Regions from separate parts of the Scandinavium tedordense genome, predicted to be linked through region 1. Evidence: predicted binding sites of a transcription regulator. Region 1 holds the regulator's gene; each other region holds the start of a gene.
The links. The regulator PhoB, encoded in region 1, activates phosphate uptake and scavenging genes when phosphate is short. The targets are predictions, from matches to a motif close to CTGTCATAAAACTGNCNNAT.
Positions count from the first base shown of each region.

Region 2: pstS (phosphate ABC transporter substrate-binding protein PstS) is a predicted target of PhoB. The motif match lies at 2,310-2,329, and genes of this name have one in related genera.
Region 3: uvrB (excinuclease ABC subunit UvrB) is a predicted target of PhoB. The motif match lies at 1,748-1,767, and genes of this name have one in related genera.
Region 4: kdgR (DNA-binding transcriptional regulator KdgR) is a predicted target of PhoB. The motif match lies at 2,156-2,175, and genes of this name have one in related genera.

Region 1 covers NZ_JALIGG010000051.1:133,207-138,433, forward strand. The annotation lists gene brnQ (branched-chain amino acid transporter carrier protein BrnQ) at 1-673, opposite strand, end outside; gene phoR (phosphate regulon sensor histidine kinase PhoR) at 1,080-2,375, opposite strand; gene phoB (phosphate response regulator transcription factor PhoB) at 2,397-3,086, opposite strand; gene sbcD (exonuclease subunit SbcD) at 3,281-4,483, shown strand; gene sbcC (exonuclease subunit SbcC) at 4,480-5,227, shown strand, end outside.
Region 2 covers NZ_JALIGG010000055.1:28,766-33,992, forward strand. The annotation lists gene glmU (bifunctional UDP-N-acetylglucosamine diphosphorylase/glucosamine-1-phosphate N-acetyltransferase GlmU) at 1-61, shown strand, start outside; gene glmS (glutamine--fructose-6-phosphate transaminase (isomerizing)) at 289-2,118, shown strand; gene pstS (phosphate ABC transporter substrate-binding protein PstS) at 2,416-3,456, shown strand; gene pstC (phosphate ABC transporter permease PstC) at 3,584-4,543, shown strand; gene pstA (phosphate ABC transporter permease PstA) at 4,543-5,227, shown strand, end outside.
Region 3 covers NZ_JALIGG010000057.1:388,617-393,843, forward strand. The annotation lists gene bioD (dethiobiotin synthase) at 1-556, shown strand, start outside; gene MUU46_RS17760 (ABC transporter ATP-binding protein) at 531-1,253, opposite strand; gene uvrB (excinuclease ABC subunit UvrB) at 2,019-4,034, shown strand; gene pmrB (two-component system sensor histidine kinase PmrB) at 4,339-5,227, opposite strand, start outside.
Region 4 covers NZ_JALIGG010000056.1:309,790-315,016, forward strand. The annotation lists gene MUU46_RS14640 (YebO family protein) at 292-591, opposite strand; gene mgrB (PhoP/PhoQ regulatory lipoprotein MgrB) at 666-812, opposite strand; gene MUU46_RS14650 (YobH family protein) at 973-1,212, shown strand; gene kdgR (DNA-binding transcriptional regulator KdgR) at 1,273-2,064, opposite strand; gene MUU46_RS14660 (MFS transporter) at 2,242-3,615, shown strand; gene htpX (protease HtpX) at 3,678-4,559, opposite strand; gene prc (carboxy terminal-processing peptidase) at 4,751-5,227, opposite strand, start outside.

The sequences.
Region 1 (5,227 bases):
TCAGCAGACGCGCTTCGGTCACACCGCGAGAGCGTGCGGCGTTAACGATAACAATGCCGAATACCATTGCGCCAAGGGTGTCCATGGTCAGGTAGCCGTTGACGAAACCGTTGGAGAACGGCGCGGTCTGGTAGGCATCCAGCGCATGGCTGATAGAGCCTGCAGGCCACATCAGCGCAGCAACTGACAGCACCACCAGGGCGATAATTTTCAGCGGTGCCAGGAAGTTACCTACCGTATCGAGCAGTTTGCCCGGATACAGCGACACCAGAATGACCAGTGCGAAATAGATAATGCTGTAGATAAGCAGCGGCAGTGGGCCGTCACCGGTCAGCGGCGCGATACCCACTTCGAAAGAAACTGTTGCGGTACGCGGTGTGGCGAACAGTGGCCCGACGGCGAGATAACACACCACCGCCAGCAGAATACCGGCCACTTTACCGATTGGCGTGCTGAGGCTATCAACGCCACCGCCGACTTTCGCCAGTGCGACAATCGTCAGAACCGGCAGGCCAACGCCCGTTATCAGGAAACCAAAGGCCGCAGTCCAGACGTGTTCGCCAGCCTGCAAACCCACCATAGGAGGGAAAATAATGTTGCCTGCGCCGACGAACAACGCAAAGGTCATAAAGCCCAGGGCGATGATATCGCGAGATTTTAACTGATGGGTCATAAACTCTTTACTGCCTGTGGATGTGGTGTTGAAAGTAAAAACGTCGTTTTATTCCTGTGGAACAGAACAACGGTAAGAGCGAGCAAAGCAGTGGGAAATACTCCCGATAATCACGCACGAAGAATTGTTATTGGGTTTAGCGCGCGAAAGCAGTCAGACTGCAACTGTACTGGGGCAATTTAAACGCTTATAACGTTTTAAAGCAATAAGGGATCGCAAAACCAGAGGATTATAGCAACATCGAATCACCAGTTAGCATGATTAACCATATATCAGAAAAACCTCTGGCTAATCATGCGAACAAAAAAGCAACAGGCGTTTGAAAATTATCCACCGTTTGGTTAACTGGAAAGCAAAAAAACCGGCTTTCGCCGGTCTTTGTCAATCTTTCCTGACACACGAATCATCAGGTGCTTTTTTTGGCAATCAAACGTTCCGGCAGTAAGAAACTGAAGCGGGTGTTTTTACCCGGCGTACTTTCGATATCGAGGCGACTTTCGTGATGATTTACCGCATGTTTCACGATTGCCAGCCCCAGGCCGCTGCCGCCGGTTTGCCGCGAACGGGCTTTATCGACGCGGTAGAAGCGTTCCGTCAGGCGCGGAATATGCTCCGGCGCGATGCCAGGGCCGTTATCTTCCACGCTGAACAATGCGCCGTGCGGCTCGCGCAGCCAGCGTACGGTAATTTCAGTGCCTTCCGGCGTATGATTCACCGCGTTATACACCAGGTTCGACATCGCGCTACGCAGCTGCTCTTCGCTGCCGAGCACCTGCAGTGAATCCTCAATGTCGAAATGCAGGATGTGCTTCTTATGGCTGAGTGTCTGCGCCTCGCGTTCAATTACCCTGAGCATCATCGGCACGTCGATGATTTCATTTAATGCCGCCAGCGGGGCCGCCTCGATGCGTGACAGCGTCAACAGCTGGCGCACCAGGCCTTCCATACGCTGGGTTTGCTCACGCATGGTGTGCAGCGCTTTTTCGCGCGGCGCGCCTTCCAGCGTTTGCTCCTGCATCATCTCCAGATAGCCCTGTAGCACCGTCAAAGGCGTACGTAATTCATGGCTGACATTGGCGAAGAAATTGCGGCGAGCGCCTTCCAGCTGGTGCATCTGAGTAACGTCACGCGCCACCAGCAGCAGCTGTTGTTCACTGTAAGGCATGACGCGAATTTCCAGATGCCGCCCGGTGTTGAGCACCAGGTTGAGCGGTCTGGTGAAATCGCGAGATTTGAGATAGCGGGAAAATTCAGGGTAGCGCAGCAGGTTGAGGATGTTTTGGCCGTTATCGTCCGGCCAGCGCAGATTCAGCATCTGCTGGGCCAGACCGTTACACCAGAACATGGCCCCTTCTTCGGTGGTCAGCACTACCGCATCGGGCAACGATTCAGCCCCACTGCGAAAGCGTTTGATCAGGCTCCCCAGCTCACGACGGCGCTTTTTATTACGCATCTGCATCTGGTGCAGCCCGTACAGCAGCGGCTCCCAGCTGCCTTTGCCCGGTGGCGGCGTCATACTGCGGTCAACCCACAGCCACCATGAAAGTTGCAGTAAATTCCAGAAATGCCAGATCAGCAATCCGGTCACCGCCGCCAGTAAAAACCATGGCAAGTACCCGAATAGCGCCCCCAGAATGAGGGCCGGAATACAACAGAGGATCAGCTCAAAAACCAGCCTTTTCCATGACAGCCGTTCAAGCACGGGTCACACTCCAGTCAATTGTCAGAAACGGGCGGAGAAACGATATCCCGTGCCGCGAACGGTTTGTACCATTCTGTCGTGACCACTGTGTTCCAGCGCTTTACGCAGACGACGAATATGAACATCCACCGTCCGGTCTTCTACATACACATTGGTTCCCCAGACGTTATTCAGCAGCTGTTCGCGGCTGTATACGCGTTCCGGGTGAGTCATGAAGAAGTGCAGCAATTTAAACTCAGTAGGCCCCATGTCCAGCGGGTTTTCGCCGGTCATGACACGGTGTGAAGTCGGGTCAAGGCTCAGGCCCTGCATTTCGATCACTTCTTCTACCGCCATCGGCGAGATACGGCGCATGACAGCTTTGATACGGGCCACCAGCTCCTTGGGGGAGAAAGGTTTGGTGATGTAATCGTCGGCGCCGGTTTCCAGGCCGCGCACGCGATCTTCTTCTTCGCCACGCGCGGTCAGCATCACTACCGGAATATCGCGCGTTAACGCTTCGCGCTTGAGGTGTTTGATAAACTGAATGCCTGAGCCGCCTGGTAGCATCCAGTCGAGCAGGACTAAATCAGGCCACGGCTCGTTCAGTTGGTTTACGGCACTGTCATAATCGTCTGCTTCTACAGGCTGAAAGCCATTTTGCTCCAGGACGAAGCACACCATTTCGCGAATTGGGGCTTCATCTTCAACGACCAGAATACGTCTCGCCATTATAAATCCTGTGTTATTAGTTATGTGCCTGGTTTGCGGCGTCATTATGCGTCAGATTTATGACAGATTTATGAATAAGATGACCGTTTTATGATAGTGCTCTTCGCCATTATGACACTGAAAGAGTACAGCCATCGCCCTGATATCGTTAACCGTTTATACTGACGCACACGCTTTTCCGCCCTGGGTTTATTATGCGCATCATACACACCTCCGACTGGCACCTCGGCCAGAATTTTTACAGCAAAAGCCGTGCCGCTGAGCACGACGCTTTTCTCGACTGGCTGCTGGAAACAGCGCAGGCGCAAGAGGTGGATGCCATTATCGTGGCCGGTGATATTTTCGATACCGGTTCACCGCCGAGCTACGCGCGCGAACTCTACAACCGCTTTGTGGTGAAATTGCAGCAAACCGGCTGTCATCTGGTGGTGCTGGCGGGGAACCATGATTCCGTCGCCACGCTCAACGAATCCCGCGATATTCTCGCGTTTCTGAACACCACCGTGGTCGCCGGAAGCGGGATGGCCCCTTGCGTGCTCAACCGTCGCGATGGGACCCCCGGGGCGATTTTCTGCCCGGTGCCGTTTCTACGTCCGCGCGATGTCATCGTCAGCCAGGCCGGTTCCTCCGCCGGGGAAAAGCAGCAACATTTATTACAGGCCATCACTGATTACTATCAGCAGCAGTATCAGCAGGCTTGCGAACTACGTGGCGATCGCCCGCTGCCCATCATCGCCAGTGGCCATCTGACCACCGTCGGCGCCAGCAAAAGTGACGCGGTACGTGACATTTATATCGGCACGCTCGATGCCTTCCCGGCGCAGAACTTCCCGCCGGTGGACTACATTGCCCTCGGCCACATTCATCGGGCGCAAAAAATTGGCGGCAGCGAGCACATTCGCTACTGCGGCTCGCCGATTTCCCTGAGCTTCGATGAAACCGGCAAAGCAAAAGCCGTCAATCTGGTGAGTTTTGATAATGGAAAACTGGCGAAAGTAACGCCGCTGGAGGTGCCGGTGACGCAGCAATTGGCGGTGCTGAAAGGCGATTTCGCCAGCATCAGCGAGCAACTGACACAGTGGCGAGATGGCAATGCCGCCTCGCCGGTATGGCTCGATATCGAAATCACCAGCGACGAATATCTGCACGACATCCAGCGAAAAATTCAGGCCCTGACCGACGAACTACCGGTTGAAGTACTGCTGGTGCGCCGCAGTCGTGAACAGCGCGAGCGCATTATGGCCAGCGAACATCGCGAAACGCTGAGCGAACTGAAAGTCGAAGAGGTTTTTGCGCGTCGCCTGGCGCTGGAAGAGCTCGAAGCGCCACAGCAGCAGCGCCTGCATCAGTTGTTTAACGAAACGCTGCACGCCCTTTCCGGGGAGGAACAGCCATGAAAATTTTGAGTCTGCGGCTGAAAAACCTCAACTCACTTAAGGGCGAGTGGAAAATTGATTTCACCGCCGAGCCTTTCGCCAGTAACGGCCTGTTTGCCATTACCGGCCCGACCGGCGCGGGCAAAACCACCCTGCTGGACGCCATCTGTCTGGCGTTGTACCACGAAACGCCGCGCCTCAGCACCCTGTCGCAATCGCAAAATGACCTGATGACCCGCGACACCGCCGAGTGTCTGGCGGAAGTGGAATTCGAAGTGAAAGGCGTGGCCTATCGCGCCTTCTGGAGCCAGAACCGCGCGCGCAATCAGCCCGACGGCAACCTGCAAGCCCCGCGCGTGGAGCTGGCCCGCTGCGACGACGGTAAAATTTTGGCGGAAAAAGTCAAAGACAAGCTGGATTTAACCGCCTCGCTGACCGGCCTCGACTATGGGCGCTTCACGCGCTCAATGATGCTTTCTCAAGGCCAGTTCGCCGCGTTCCTCAACGCCAAACCGAAAGAGCGCGCCGAGTTGCTCGAGGAGCTGACCGGCACCGAGATTTACGGCCAAATATCTGCAATGGTGTTTGAGAAGCATAAAGAATCCAAAACCGAACTGGAAAAATTCCAGGCGCAGGCTTCGGGTATGATTTTGCTGAATGATGAGCAGCAGCAGGCGTTGCAGCAACGTTTGCAGGCACTTACTGACGACGAACAGCAGCAGCAGAATGAACAGCTTCGGGTCCAGCTTTGGCAGCAATGGCTGA
Region 2 (5,227 bases), on a different contig from region 1:
ATTAAGCCGTGTGCCGCAGGTGCATAAGCAAGGCTGGCAACGCCCGGTGAAGAAGACGTAATGAAAGCGGCGGGTGGCGCTTCGCTGACCCGCCCAACGACTTTGTAGGCCTGATAAGACGTAGCCGTCATCAGGCAGACAGGGGATGAGGGGATAACATAATCCTCCGCCCAATAGCAGTAACTAAAACAATAACCCCACTCTCTACAAGGCTCGGGGCTCCGGTAAAAACCGGAAATACAGGTCAGCGACAACGCATGGCATCGTGCCATATCAGGAAATCTAACTATGTGTGGAATTGTTGGCGCAGTCGCGCAGCGTGATATTGCTGAAATCCTTCTCGAAGGGCTTCGTCGTCTGGAATACCGCGGTTATGACTCTGCCGGACTGGCAGTGGTCGACAACGAGGGGCATCTGACCCGTCTGCGTCGTCTCGGTAAAGTAAATATACTGTCTCAGGCGGCGGAAGATCAGCCGTTGCATGGCGGCACGGGTATCGCGCACACCCGCTGGGCGACCCATGGTGAGCCGTCAGAAGGCAACGCGCATCCTCATGTATCCGATCACATCGTCGTGGTGCATAACGGTATCATCGAAAACCACGAACCGCTGCGCGAGCTGCTACAGTCTCGCGGTTATGTGTTCGTTTCAGAAACCGATACCGAAGTGATTGCTCACCTCGTTCATTGGGAACTGGAGCAGGGTGGAACGCTGCGTGAAGCCGTCCTGCGGGCCATCCCGCAACTGCGTGGCGCCTACGGTACCGTGATCATGGATACCCGCGATCCGCACACCTTGCTGGCCGCCCGTTCAGGTAGCCCACTGGTGATTGGTCTGGGCATGGGTGAAAACTTCATTGCCTCCGACCAGCTGGCACTGTTGCCGGTCACCCGTCGATTCATCTTCCTCGAAGAAGGCGATATCGCAGAAGTGACGCGTCGCAGTGTGACCGTGTTTGCTAAATCCGGCGAGCAGGTAAAACGCCCGGACATCGAATCTAATTTGCAGTACGACGCCGGTGACAAAGGCATTTATCGTCACTACATGCAAAAAGAGATCTACGAGCAGCCGAACGCGATTAAAAGCACCCTGACCGGGCGTATCAGCCACGGGCAGATCGATCTCAGCGAGCTGGGACCGAACGCCAACGAAATGCTGGCCAACGTTGAGCACATTCAGATTGTGGCCTGCGGCACGTCTTACAACTCAGGTATGGTGTCGCGCTACTGGTTTGAATCGCTGGCCGGCGTGCCATGCGATGTCGAAATCGCCTCGGAATTTCGCTATCGCAAATCTGCAGTACGCCGCAACAGCCTGATGATCACCCTTTCCCAGTCCGGTGAAACGGCGGATACCCTGGCGGCGCTGCGCCTGTCAAAAGAACTGGGTTATCTGGGCTCTCTCGCGATTTGTAATGTGGCGGGCTCATCGCTGGTGCGCGAATCCGATCTGGCGCTGATGACCAACGCGGGTACTGAAATTGGCGTGGCATCCACCAAAGCGTTCACCACACAGCTGACCGTTCTGCTGATGCTGGTGGCGAAAATGGCTAATCTGAAAGGTCAGGACGCAGCGATTGAGCAGGATATCGTGCAGGGTTTGCAGGCGCTGCCGAGCCGTATCGAACAAATGCTCTCACAGGACAAACGCATCGAAGCCCTGGCGGAGGATTTCTCCGACAAGCATCACGCGTTGTTCCTGGGGCGTGGCGATCAGTACCCTATTGCCCTCGAAGGCGCGCTGAAGCTGAAAGAGATCTCCTACATTCACGCGGAAGCGTATGCGGCAGGTGAACTCAAGCACGGTCCGCTGGCGCTGATCGATGCGGATATGCCGGTTATCGTTATTGCACCGAATAACGAACTGCTGGAAAAACTGAAATCCAACATCGAAGAAGTACGCGCCCGTGGTGGCGTGCTGTATGTCTTCGCCGATCGGGATGCCGGTTTCAACAGCAGCGATAACATGCACATCATCGAAATGCCGCATGTGGAAGAGGTCATCGCGCCAATCTTCTACACCGTGCCGTTGCAGCTGCTGGCCTATCACGTGGCGCTGATCAAAGGTACCGACGTTGACCAGCCGCGTAACCTGGCAAAATCGGTGACCGTCGAGTAATACCCGAAAGCCCTGCTCCCGCAGGGCTTTTTTCTTCTCTATTTCACCGTCATAAACATGACAACCTGTCATACTCAGCTAACGTTTGCAGTGTCATAAAAAGAAAATTTTACTGACAAGTTAATGTCACAAACAAAGCTAACCATCTGATTATCAATCAAAAAAACTGATTTTTTTAAGCTAAATTTTCCCCGTCATAAAACTGTCATATTTCGTACATTTAACTGTCACCTGTTTGTCCTATTTTGCTCAACGTAGCCACTTAAACAACGATTTACGAAATCTGCAGGAGACATTATGAAAGTTATGCGTACCACTGTCGCAACTGTTGTCGCCGCGACCTTATCGATGAGCGCTTTCTCTGCGTTTGCAGCAGCAAGCCTGACGGGTGCGGGTGCAACCTTCCCGGCGCCGGTGTATGCCAAATGGGCAGATACCTACCAGAAAGAGACCGGTAACAAGGTCAACTATCAGGGTATCGGTTCCTCCGGTGGTGTGAAGCAGATTACTGCCAACACTGTGGATTTCGGTGCTTCCGATGCGCCACTGACTGATGAAAAACTCTCTCAGGAAGGCCTGTTCCAGTTCCCGACCGTTATCGGTGGCGTTGTTCTGGCGGTTAACCTGCCAGGCTTCAAATCCGGTGAACTGGTGCTCGACGGTAAAACCCTCGGCGACATCTACCTTGGCAAAATCAAGAAGTGGGATGACGAAGCGATTACTAAGCTGAACCCAGGCAAAAAACTGCCTTCTCAGAACATCGCGGTTGTTCGTCGGGCTGACGGTTCCGGTACCTCCTACGTGTTCACCAGCTACTTGTCTAAAGTGAACGACGAGTGGAAATCGAAAATCGGTGCAGGCTCTACCGTTAACTGGCCTACCGGTCTGGGCGGTAAAGGCAATGATGGCATCGCCGCCTTCGTTCAGCGTCTGCCAGGCTCAATCGGCTACGTAGAATACGCTTACGCTAAGCAGAACAACCTCGCGTACACCAAACTGATTTCCGCTGACGGCAAGTCCGTAAGCCCGACCGAAGAAAGCTTTGCCAACGCCGCTAAAGGCGCTGACTGGAGCAAATCCTTCGCTCAGGACCTGACAAACCAGAAAGGCGATGACGTGTGGCCAATCACCTCTACTACCTTCATTGTGGTTCACAAAGAGCAGAAGAAACCAGAGCAGGGTGTTGAAGTGCTGAAGTTCTTCGACTGGGCCTACAAAAATGGCGCCAAAGAAGCTAACGCACTGGATTACGCTTCACTGCCGGATAGCGTGGTTGAGCAGGTACGTGCTGCATGGAAAACCAACGTGAAAGACAGCAGCGGTAAAGCGCTGTACTAACAGGATATATTTGACGAAGATGGCGGGTGGCACTTCGCTTACCCGCCCTACAGTTCAGGCTGTAGGCCCGGTAAGTGCTTGCGCCGCTGGGCATATTCGTAAGACGTCTTTAACTGAAGAGTAATTTATGGCTGCAACCAAGCCTGCATTTAACCCACCGGGTAAAAAGGGTGACATCATTTTCGGCGTGCTGGTAAAACTGGCAGCGCTGATTGTGCTATTGATGCTGGGCGGCATTATTGTTTCCCTGATCATTTCTTCCTGGCCGAGCATCCAGAAATTTGGTTTCTCCTTCCTGTGGACCAAAGAATGGGATGCACCGAATGATATCTACGGTGCGCTGGTGCCTATTTACGGCACGATCGTGACATCCGTTATCGCCCTACTGATTGCCGTTCCGGTGAGTTTCGGTATCGCCCTGTTCCTGACGGAGCTGGCGCCAAACTGGCTGAAACGCCCGCTGGGTATCGCGATTGAACTGTTAGCCGCTATCCCGAGTATTGTTTACGGCATGTGGGGCCTGTTTATCTTTGCCCCGCTGTTTGCGACCTACTTCCAGGAGCCGGTCGGCAACGTGCTGTCTACCATTCCATTCGTTGGCGCCCTGTTCTCTGGTCCGGCGTTTGGTATCGGCCTGCTGGCGGCAGGGGTTATCCTCGCCATCATGATTATTCCTTACATCGCCGCTGTTATGCGTGATGTGTTCGAACAAACCCCGGTGATGATGAAAGAGTCGGCCTACGGCATCGGCTGCACCACCTGGGAAGTTATCTGGCGTATCGTTCTGCCGTTCACCAAAAATGGTGTGATCGGTGGGGTAATGCTTGGCCTGGGTCGTGCGCTCGGTGAAACGATGGCGGTGACGTTCATCATCGGTAACACCTACCAGCTCGACAGCGCGTCGCTGTATATGCCGGGCAACAGCATTACCTCTGCGCTCGCCAATGAGTTCGCTGAAGCGGAATCCGGGCTGCACGTCTCGGCGTTGATGGAGCTAGGCCTGATCCTGTTTGTGATCACCTTTATCGTGCTGGCCATTTCCAAGCTGATGGTTAAACGCCTCGCGAAAAACGAAGGGGCACGCTAATGGCGACTTTAGAAATGCAAACCACTCCTGAGCTCATCGAGTCTCGCCGCAAAATGCAGGCGCGTCGTCGATTCAAAAACCGCATTGCGCTGACGCTGTCGATGGGAACCATGGTGTTTGGCCTGTTCTGGCTGGTGTGGATCCTGTTCTCGACGGTCACGCGTGGGATTGATGGGATGTCGCTGGCGCTGTTCACCGAAATGACGCCGCCGCCGAACACAGCGGGCGGTGGTCTGGCGAATGCCCTGGCCGGTAGCGGTCTGCTTATCATGTGGTCGACCGTGGTCGGGACGCCGCTGGGCATCATGGCGGGAATTTGGCTGGCGGAGTATGGCCGCAAATCCTGGCTTGCCGAAGTGATTCGCTTCATCAACGACATTCTGCTTTCCGCGCCGTCTATCGTTGTTGGCCTGTTCGTCTACACCATCGTTGTGGCGAAGATGCAGCACTTCTCCGGTTGGGCGGGCGTGATTGCGCTGGCGCTGCTGCAGGTGCCGATTGTCATTCGTACCACCGAGAACATGCTGAAACTGGTGCCGGACAGCCTGCGTGAAGCGGCGTATGCGCTGGGCACGCCGAAGTGGAAAATGATTTCTGCCATTACGCTGAAAGCGTCGATTTCCGGGATCATGACTGGCGTCCTGCTGGCTGTCGCCCGTATCGCTGGCGAAACTGCGCCGCTGC
Region 3 (5,227 bases), on a different contig from region 1:
AATGACCGCCAACGGACTGCGCAATACCGATGCGCTGGCCTTACAGCGCAACAGCGGTCTGACGTTGAACTACGACGAAGTCAATCCGTACACCTTCGCCGAGCCGACATCGCCGCATATCGTGAGCGAGGATGAAGGGCGGCCGATAGATGCCCATACGCTGTCTGCCGGGTTACAGGCGCTGTCGCATAAGGCGGATTGGGTGCTGGTAGAAGGTGCGGGTGGCTGGTATACGCCGTTGGCGGCCGACTGGACGTTTGCCGATTGGGTACAGGCCGAGCGGCTGCCGGTGATTCTGGTGGTCGGCGTTAAGCTCGGGTGCATCAACCATGCGCTGCTGACTGCTCAGGCGATAGCGCAGGCGGGATTGCCGCTTGTGGGCTGGATTGCCAATGACGTTATCCCGCCAGGCAAACGCCATGCGGAATATCTGGCGACCTTAACGCGTCTGCTCCCCGCACCGTTGCTCGGCGAGATCCCGTACCTGGAGCACGGGCCAGAAGCCGCCGAACCGGGACAATATCTCGACCTTAGGGCGCTTCGTCCTGCGTCATAAATTGCTCTAACAGCCGGGTGTCGAGCTGATCGACCGCGCCCTGCGCGACGTTACGCCCGCGATGCAGCAGGCAAAATTTGTCTGCCACCCGGCGAATAAAAGGCAGGTGCTGTTCAGCAAGCAGCACCGTCAGACCCAGATCGCGATTCAGGCGAAGCAGGCATTCCCCAAGCTTGTGCATAAATCCCTGACCCATGCCGCGCGTCGGTTCATCGAGGATCAGCAATTTCGGTTTGGTGACCATTGCGCAGGCCAACGCCAGTTGGTATTGATCGTCGTCCGACATGAGTGCGCCTTTGACGTGGCGTAGCGGATACAAATCTGGCATCAGGTCGAAGATATCGCTGCCAATAGCGCCGGAGCCTTCATGGCCCGCCTTCATCGCAATCTGCAAATTTTCCTCTACCGTCATCTGCGAGAAAATACGCTTATCCTGCGTCACATAGCCAATGCCCATGGCTGCCCTTAGCGGCGGCGAGAGCATCAATAGATCGCGCGGCGGCCCGCTGACATCCTGCCAGACCATGGTACCGCTTTCGATAGCCTGAAAGCCCGCAATGCAGTTAACCAGCGTGGTTTTTCCCATGCCGGGCAACCCCAGCACGCAGGTGCACTTTCCGGGCGTGAGGTCGAGGCTGAGATTCCACAGAATATGCTGACTTCCGTAATAGTGATTCACTGCGCGTAAACTCAACATCGGCTTCTCCTTCGGTGTGGCCGTCAGCGGCGATAGGATTCTGCAAATCCCTTGCCAGAAGAGAGATGCCGCTGCGGAATGACGCATATTTCGGATTTAACTCTTAAATCAGCCCATTGAGATGGCGTCAGAACGCAGCCGCTGCACTTTGTCAGTGCTCCAGTGGAGTCAACATGTCGGCTGGTGGTGCAGTGCAGATACTGATTTTGTGAGCAATATCTCATCAAAAAATAAGGGCACATTTAGATGATTAAAGACAAAAAAGAGCGATAAAAAATTTTTACTGGAGCCTTTTGCGGTGCCGGTGCGTTTTGCGCGAGTGGCAGGGGAGTTGGGCTGCAGGTAGTTATCCACCATTCCTGTGGATAACCATGTGCATTAGAGTTAGAAAACTCACGGTAGGCGAGAGAAGACGCGGCCTGCGTCCAAATTGATGCGAAACGCGGCTTTTCGATATTTTCTTTTTTTATCAATCACTTCGATAAAAGCAATGTCTGTAAGAAAAGTGTCACTGACTGCCATAAAAGATTCATTACGCATCTTGACAAATGTTAAATGTGGGAATGTTCTGGGGATAACCTGCTGCGTCTGGTGTTTTATCTCGTCGCAGGGGAAATTTGCCCCGCAGTTGCTCGCCCGTGGAACCGGTAACACAAATACGATAATGCGTTACTGTTTTTTTATCCAGTATTTATTATTGGCAAATTTTGGTGCGGCGAGTAGAATTAATCGTCTGCCCGTTTCCCCTTCATCAGGTTGTCGTTAATGAGTAAACCGTTAAAACTGCATTCCTCTTTCAAACCCTCTGGCGATCAGCCTGAGGCCATTCGTCGTCTGGAAGAAGGGCTTGAAGATGGTCTGGCGCACCAAACGCTGCTCGGCGTAACCGGCTCAGGGAAAACGTTTACTATCGCTAACGTCATCGCTGACCTTCAGCGCCCGACGATGGTGTTGGCACCGAATAAAACGCTGGCGGCTCAGCTGTACGGCGAGATGAAAGAGTTCTTCCCTGAAAACGCAGTCGAGTTTTTCGTCTCCTACTACGACTACTACCAACCGGAAGCCTACGTCCCAAGCTCAGATACCTTTATCGAAAAAGACGCCTCTGTGAACGAGCACATCGAACAGATGCGTCTTTCTGCCACCAAGGCACTGCTTGAACGCCGTGACGTGATTGTGGTGGCGTCTGTGTCCGCTATCTACGGCCTGGGTGACCCGGACCTGTATCTGAAGATGATGCTGCACCTGACGGTGGGAATGATAATCGACCAGCGTTCGATTCTGCGTCGTCTCGCCGAGCTGCAATACGCCCGTAACGATCAGGCTTTCCAGCGTGGCACGTTCCGCGTGCGCGGTGAAGTTATCGACATCTTCCCGGCGGAATCTGACGACATTGCACTGCGCGTGGAGCTGTTCGACGAAGAAGTTGAGCGACTGTCGCTGTTTGACCCGCTGACCGGCCATCTTGAATCAACCATTCAGCGCTTTACCGTCTACCCGAAAACGCACTACGTCACGCCGCGTGAGCGCATTGTGCAAGCCATGGAAGAGATCAAAGTTGAGCTGGTCGACCGTCGCAAAGTGCTGCTGGAAAATAACAAGCTGCTGGAAGAGCAACGTCTTTCCCAGCGTACCCAGTTTGATTTGGAAATGATGAACGAGCTGGGCTACTGCTCGGGCATTGAAAACTACTCGCGCTATCTTTCCGGGCGTGGTCCGGGCGAGCCACCGCCGACGCTGTTTGATTACCTGCCTGCCGACGGCCTGCTGGTTATCGACGAATCCCACGTGACCGTGCCGCAGATTGGCGGTATGTATCGCGGTGACCGGGCGCGTAAAGAGACGCTGGTAGAGTACGGTTTTCGTTTGCCGTCGGCACTGGATAACCGCCCGATGAAGTTTGAAGAGTTTGAAAGCCTGGTACCGCAGACTATTTATGTGTCGGCCACGCCAGGCAACTACGAGCTTGAAAAATCGGGTGATGAAATCGTCGACCAGGTGGTGCGCCCGACGGGATTACTGGACCCAATTATCGAAGTACGCCCGGTCGGGACACAGGTGGATGATTTGCTGTCAGAAATTCGTCTGCGTGTCGCCATCAATGAACGCGTACTGGTCACCACGCTGACCAAACGGATGGCCGAAGACTTAACGGAATATCTGGAAGAGCACGGTGAGCGTGTGCGCTATTTGCACTCCGATATCGACACCGTCGAGCGGATGGAAATCATCCGTGATTTGCGCCTCGGAGAGTTTGATGTACTGGTGGGGATCAACCTGTTAAGGGAAGGTCTCGATATGCCAGAAGTCTCGCTGGTGGCGATACTGGACGCTGATAAAGAGGGCTTCCTGCGTTCCGAGCGCTCGTTGATTCAGACCATTGGCCGTGCCGCGCGTAACATCAATGGAAGGGCGATTCTTTACGCCGACAGAATTACCAACTCGATGGCGAAAGCGATGGGTGAAACCGAGCGACGTCGTGAGAAACAACAGGCCTATAACGAAGAAAATGGCATAGTGCCGCAGGGCCTGAACAAGAAAGTTGTTGATATTCTGTCGTTGGGTCAGAGCCTGGCGAAAACGCGCGGTAAAGGTCGAGGCAAGTCGAAGTCAGCAGAAGTCACGCAGGCTGCGGAACTGTCACCGAAAGCGCTACAGCAGAAAATCAACGAGCTGGAGGCGCAGATGATGAAACACGCGCAGAACCTCGAGTTCGAAGAAGCGGCAGAGGTGCGCGACCGCCTGCATCAGCTGCGCGATCTGTTTATCGCTGCATCGTAATCTATTGATATTACACGCCGAACGCATTTCTACAATAATTCGAGTTACAGGCAGACGGTAAGTCTGTGAGTCCCCAGGCGCTTACATAAGTCAGTGACTGGGGTGAGCAGGCGCGGCCAACGCACCTGTCACTTGAAGTATGAAGGGGATGTCTTAATGTTGCGTTAATCTTCGTAGTCCAAACTGTCCTCTCTTTACTGAGGATAGCGCCATGCAAAAAGATAATTTCGTCACCACTCTGACCGTACTCGTTTCCTTTTTGATCGTGATTGGTTTCTTTCACCAGTGGGTCCTGACGTACTGATTACCGCGTACGCCGTGGGAATTTAATCCACGCTTTCACACCAGGCCCTGGCTTTCTGTTATGCAGGAAGAACTGCGCGTCATGCAGCTGTGCGATGCGGGTGACAATACTTAATCCCAGCCCAATTCCGCCGTAACGGCTGTCCATTCGCACGAACGCTTTACTGAGTTCGCCGCTTTTCGCTTCATCAATTCCAGGCCCTTCGTCTTCGACGGCCAGCAAACCTGCCTCAATGGTCACGGTAATGGTGGAGTTTTCCGGGCTGTAGCGATGCGCGTTTTCCACCAGATTACGTAACAGCACCCGAAGCAGCGTGGCATCACCCGACACCGTCACCTTGTTGTCTGCCGATGGCAGGCTCAATATTTGGCCACGCAGGCTGAGCATCGTTTCCAGCTCGCCCTGAATCGGTAGGATCACTTCTTCTACCAGCGGCACTCGCTGATAGCTACCTGCAGAAAACGACTGGCCAACGCGTGCCAGCTGTAACAGCTGCGAAATGCTTTGCGTCATCTGATCCAGTCGCTGCAGCAGCGGGTCAACCATCATACTGTGCGATTTCGCCATCAGTTCCAGATGCAGACGCAGCCCGGCGAGCGGAGTGCGCAGTTCGTGTGCCACGTCAGCGGTAAACAGACGTTCACGTTCCAGCGTTTGATTCAGACGATCAACTAACTGATTAATGGCGGATATTACCGCGTCCACTTCGCTGACGGACTTTGGCAGCTCAATCGGCTGCAGGTTATCCGGCGTGCGGTTGTTGAGCTCCTGCTGCAAATCCCAGAGCGGTCGGGTAATGCGCTTCACCGCATGCAGGCAAATCCACAGCGCCAGGCCGATGATCAGCATGCTCGGCACCAGCAGGCTGGCAACGGCTTCACGTACTTCG
Region 4 (5,227 bases), on a different contig from region 1:
CATTTATAAAACGCAGACTAATTATCAATATTAAATATTATTGATGCTGCACGGTAATAATGAAAATTTGATGACAGCGCTTCACCATGGGGCAATAAAAACGTTTCGATGAATTGTGGATAACGCTTTAACGGATAATGTAAAAGAATTAAAAATTTTTGAAGGAGAGCATGGACAAATAGCAAGAAGGGCATGAGACCAAAAAGTGATAAAGCATAATAATAAGTTATAGCAATACATTACGGTATTGAGCATCCCGGCAGTCAAGCTGTTCGACCACCGGGAAGTCTATCAGCGTTCCGCCACCAGACGGATAAAATCATCATCACTGTCCTGCGACTCTGCCTGGACTTGTTCTGCAGGTTTCACCGGCGCTTCTTTCTCCGGTTCATTTGCTTCACACAGGCGACGGAGTAATGCATTTTGACGCTTTTGCTGATCCAGGAGCGCTTCCAGAAGCTCTATCTGTTCGTTTGTTCGCGAACTGGCGCGGTTTACGAAAAACCACAGGGCCATCCCGATGACCAGTACCAGCAAGGAGACTGCCAGCGAGGCCAAATTCAGCATTCCGGAATTCATTAAATCAACCATTTCACCACCTCAAATTGGAGCCATCATTCTACCACTCGGCGGCATGAGGAAGGAAATCTCCTATGAGAAAAAGTTTACCAGGGAATGAATTTATTGATGGTGCAAATACCGTTGAAAAACTGCACATCCTGATCGCACAACACGTTAATCATCTGAGTCCACAGTAATAGACAGGCAATCAGAAAGATAACCGCCAGGATGACCCACCGTAACTTTTTCACTCCACTCTCCGGGTAACCATATTTGTTAACAGATTAGCACGCTAACCTTAAACCGCGGCTAACTGTAATGGAGTCTCTTCATTTTAGGAATCATCGACTTGTTTCAGAGCATGAACAAACTACTCTATTGTACAGGAAGAAACAAAAACGAGGCATATTGATGCGTTTTACGATTCGTACAATTATTGTACTGGCGATTATTTGGATTGCTTTGCTTTCAACCGGCTACGGTGTGCTAATTGGCAGCACTGAAAACGTAGGCGGATTAGGATTACAGTGTAAATACCTCACCGCGCGTGGTACCAGCACGGCGCAATATGTTCACACTGACAGCGGGATTATCGGCATAACTGACTGCCCTCTCCTGCGTAAAAGCACAACGGTTGTCGATAAGGGATAATCGGACACCACCACCAACAAAAAACGCCGCTTATCGCGGCGTTTTTTGTGGCTGTGCATCTCAGAACGGATAGTCGTTGTAACCCATCTGCTCAGAAATTTTACGCGCCGCCGTGTGCAGCATGCTGACGTACTCGTGCAGACGCTCCTCAGAGAAACGCAGAGTCGGGAAGGAAATGCTCAGCCCCGCAATCACCACGCCGAAGCGGTCAAACACTGGCACGCCGATGCAACGCAGACCTTCTTCCTGCTCTTCATTATCTTCGCCATAACCTTGCTCACGGACCACATCCAGCAGCGGTAACAGCTCCACGGTATCGGCGATAGTCCGCCCAGTGCTGCGCTTATACTCAACGTGTTCGAGGATCTGTTTTACTTCCTCACGGTCACGCCAGGCCAACAGCACTTTACCAATTGCCGTGCTGTACAGTGGATTGCGACGGCCGATACGTGAGTACATTCTCAGGTTATACATTGAGTCAATTTTATGGATGTAGACAATGCTGTCTTCATCCAGCGCGCCCAGGTGAATGGTTTCTTTCGTCAAACGAGAAAGTTCACGCATCTGGATATCCGCACTGCGAATGAGATCGACGTTTTGTAGCGAACGCGCACCCAGTTCAAACAGTTTCAGTGTCAAAGAGTATTTCTCTGACTCGCCTTCCTGTGCCACGTAACCCAGCGATTTCATGGTCTGTAAAAAGCGATAAACCGTGCTTTTTGACATCATTACGCGCTGTGAAAGCTCAGTTATCCCTATTTCACGCTCTTCGCCAAGCGCCTGCAAAATGCCAAATACCTTCAACACTGAAGAGACAGAATCTGGCTGTTTATCCAAATCTGCAACTGCCATTTATCACCTCATCGCGACTGTTTTATAAAATTCAGAACTGTTTTTTATTATAATTTCGCGCGCCTTCCGCCGCAATCACTCTTCTGCATCTTCGTTACAAATCTGCGACATACTGCTGAATAATCAATGCTAAAATCATTACCTGCATAATGATTTCATTAAAGACCTATTTTTCACATGGAAAAAACAGCTTCTGATGGTTTGCCGTTGCCACAACGCTATGGCGCCATTCTGACGATCGTGCTTGGTATTTCGATGGCCGTGCTTGACGGTGCCATTGCCAACGTCGCCCTTCCCACTATTGCTACCGACCTTAACGCCTCTCCCGCCGCATCTATTTGGATAGTTAATGCCTACCAAATCGCGATTGTTATCTCGCTGCTGACCCTGGCATTTCTCGGCGATATGTTTGGCTATCGACGAATTTACAAATGCGGCCTGGTGGTCTTCACCTGTACGTCGCTGATTTGCGCGCTTTCACACTCACTGGAAATGCTGACGCTAGCCCGTGTGGCGCAGGGTCTGGGAGGCGCAGCGTTGATGAGCGTCAACACGGCGTTGATACGCCTCATTTATCCGCAGCGCTTTCTCGGGCGGGGGATGGGAATCAACTCGTTTATTGTTGCCGTATCCTCTGCCGCAGGGCCGACCATTGCCGCAGCCATTTTATCCGTGGCGTCCTGGCAGTGGCTGTTCCTGATTAACATTCCGCTCGGGATCGTGGCGTTTGTTTTGGCCATGTGTTATCTGCCGCCTAATGGTGCCCGCAGTCAGGCGTCGCGTTTCGATCTGCCGAGTGCGGTCATGAACGCTTTAACCTTCGGTTTACTGATAACAGCACTCAGCAGCTTTGCCCAAGGGCAGTCTCTGCAACTGGTGCTGAGTGAAGTGGTAGCGATGCTGGTCATCGGCTTTCTCTTTGTCCGTCGCCAATTAAAGCTGCCAGTGCCGCTACTGCCGGTTGATTTGCTGCGTATCCCGCTATTTTCGCTGTCGATCTGTACGTCGATTTGTTCCTTCTGCGCTCAAATGCTGGCCATGGTTTCACTGCCCTTCTTCCTGCAATCGGTTATGGGCCGCAGTGAAGTTGAAACCGGCCTGCTGCTGACGCCATGGCCGTTGGCCACCATGGTGATGGCCCCAATTGCTGGCTTTCTCATCGAAAAGGTTCACGCCGGTTTCCTCGGTGCATTAGGTTTGGCGGTAATGGCGTGCGGGCTGTTCGCGTTGGCACTGCTGCCCTCTTCGCCTCAGGACATCGACATTGTCTGGCGCATGATGCTGTGCGGCGCCGGTTTTGGGTTATTCCAGTCGCCGAACAATCACACCATTGTGTCATCTGCACCGCGTAATCGCAGCGGTGGCGCAAGCGGAATGTTAGGTACGGCCCGTCTGCTGGGGCAAAGTACCGGTGCGGCACTGGTGGCGTTAATGTTTAACCTGTTCGGTACCCACGGGACGCATACTTCGCTTTTACTGGCAGGATCCCTCGCGGTTATCGCCGCCATCTTCAGTGGCCTTCGCGTCACCCAGCCTCGGGCTGTCTCATGATCCGGGCATAAAAAAAGCGCCTCTGAGAGGCGCTTTGCTTTAAGGGTCGTGCTGTGAATTCGTTATTTCAGATACTCGCCGCTACGCAGTGCTTCGATACGTTTGTCCAGCGGCGGGTGCGTCATGAACAGTTCGCTCATGGACTTCGCTTTACCATTGATACAAAACGCCATCATGCTGCTGGCTTCTTGCGGTTCGTAGCTGGTTTTCAGGCGCTGAAGCGCCGCTATCATTTTCTCGCGGCCAACCAGTTTGGCAGAACCGGCATCGGCGTGGAACTCACGATGACGGGAGAACCACATGGTGATGATGCTGGCAAGAATACCAAATACCAGTTCCAGCACGGTCGCTACCGCAAAGTAGATCAGTGGGTTACCGTTGCTGCTTTCACCTTCATCACGGTTGCCACCCAGAAAACCGGCCGCAAGCTGCGCGATAACGCGAGAAATAAAGATAACAAAGGTATTCACGATGCCCTGAATCAGGGTCATGGTCACCATGTCACCGTTGGCGATGTGGCTAATTTCATGCGCAATGACCGCTTCAGCCTCGTCACGGCTCATGTTCTGCAACAGGCCCGTACTCACGGCAACCAGCGACGCATCACGGCGAGCCCCGGTCGCAAAGGCGTTGATATCCGGCGCGTGATACACCGCAACCTGCGGCATGGCAATACCCGCCTGGCGGGACTGCTGCGCGACGGTGTTCATCAGCCAGCGCTCAGTTTCATTGCGCGGCTGCTCGATGACTTCACCGCCTACCGATTTCAGTGCCATCCATTTCGACATCAATAGCGATACTATCGAGCCACCAAAACCGAAAAGCAGCGCCATGATAAGCAGGCCTGTCATGCTGCTAGACTGAATTCCTGTCAGGCTTAGCACCAGCCCAAACACGACCATAACCGCCAGGTTGGTCATCAGGAAGAGCGCGATTCGCATCATAATTTTCTTTAACCTCGTTGTAACAAAACGCACTATGCGATTACCCATATGGTATGGGTCTTACGCTGATTTTCAACTAGGAGAGGTCGCTAAGTCACGAGAAAAACACAACTTTACATTATGTTGCATCTCGCTGACGCATGTTTGAGGAAGGAAAAAAAACAGGCACAATTTCTTGTGCCTGTTGAGGGTTATTTGCTGGCGGTTGGTGTTACCGCGGGCTGCTCTTTTTCCCTATTTGCCAGGTCATTGGCGATATGGACCGTTTCATCCAGATACGGATCGGGCTCTTGGTAATCCTTCGGCAGATCGTCCAGTTTCTTCAGCGGTGGCTTGCCTTCACGTTTGTAACGATCGTTAATGCGTGCCAGGCGCGTCGCGTCGTCTTCCTCATTCTCTTTCTCACGCTGTGCGTAATTCAGAGAGGCGATATTGCGGCGCTCTTTCAGCGCATTGAAACGGGCAATATCTTTGACGATATACTGGAATTCCGGATCTTTCGCGATACGGTCATTGTGGTCTTTCAGCAGTTCTGGACCAAACGGCATCATATCGCCCGTTTTGACGTAGGTCGCAGCATTAATGCTGTCCCACGGCAGAGCGTTATCTTCAAACTTCTCACCGGTTTCCGTCTCTTCGCTGCCAGTTGGCATCATGATATCTGGCGT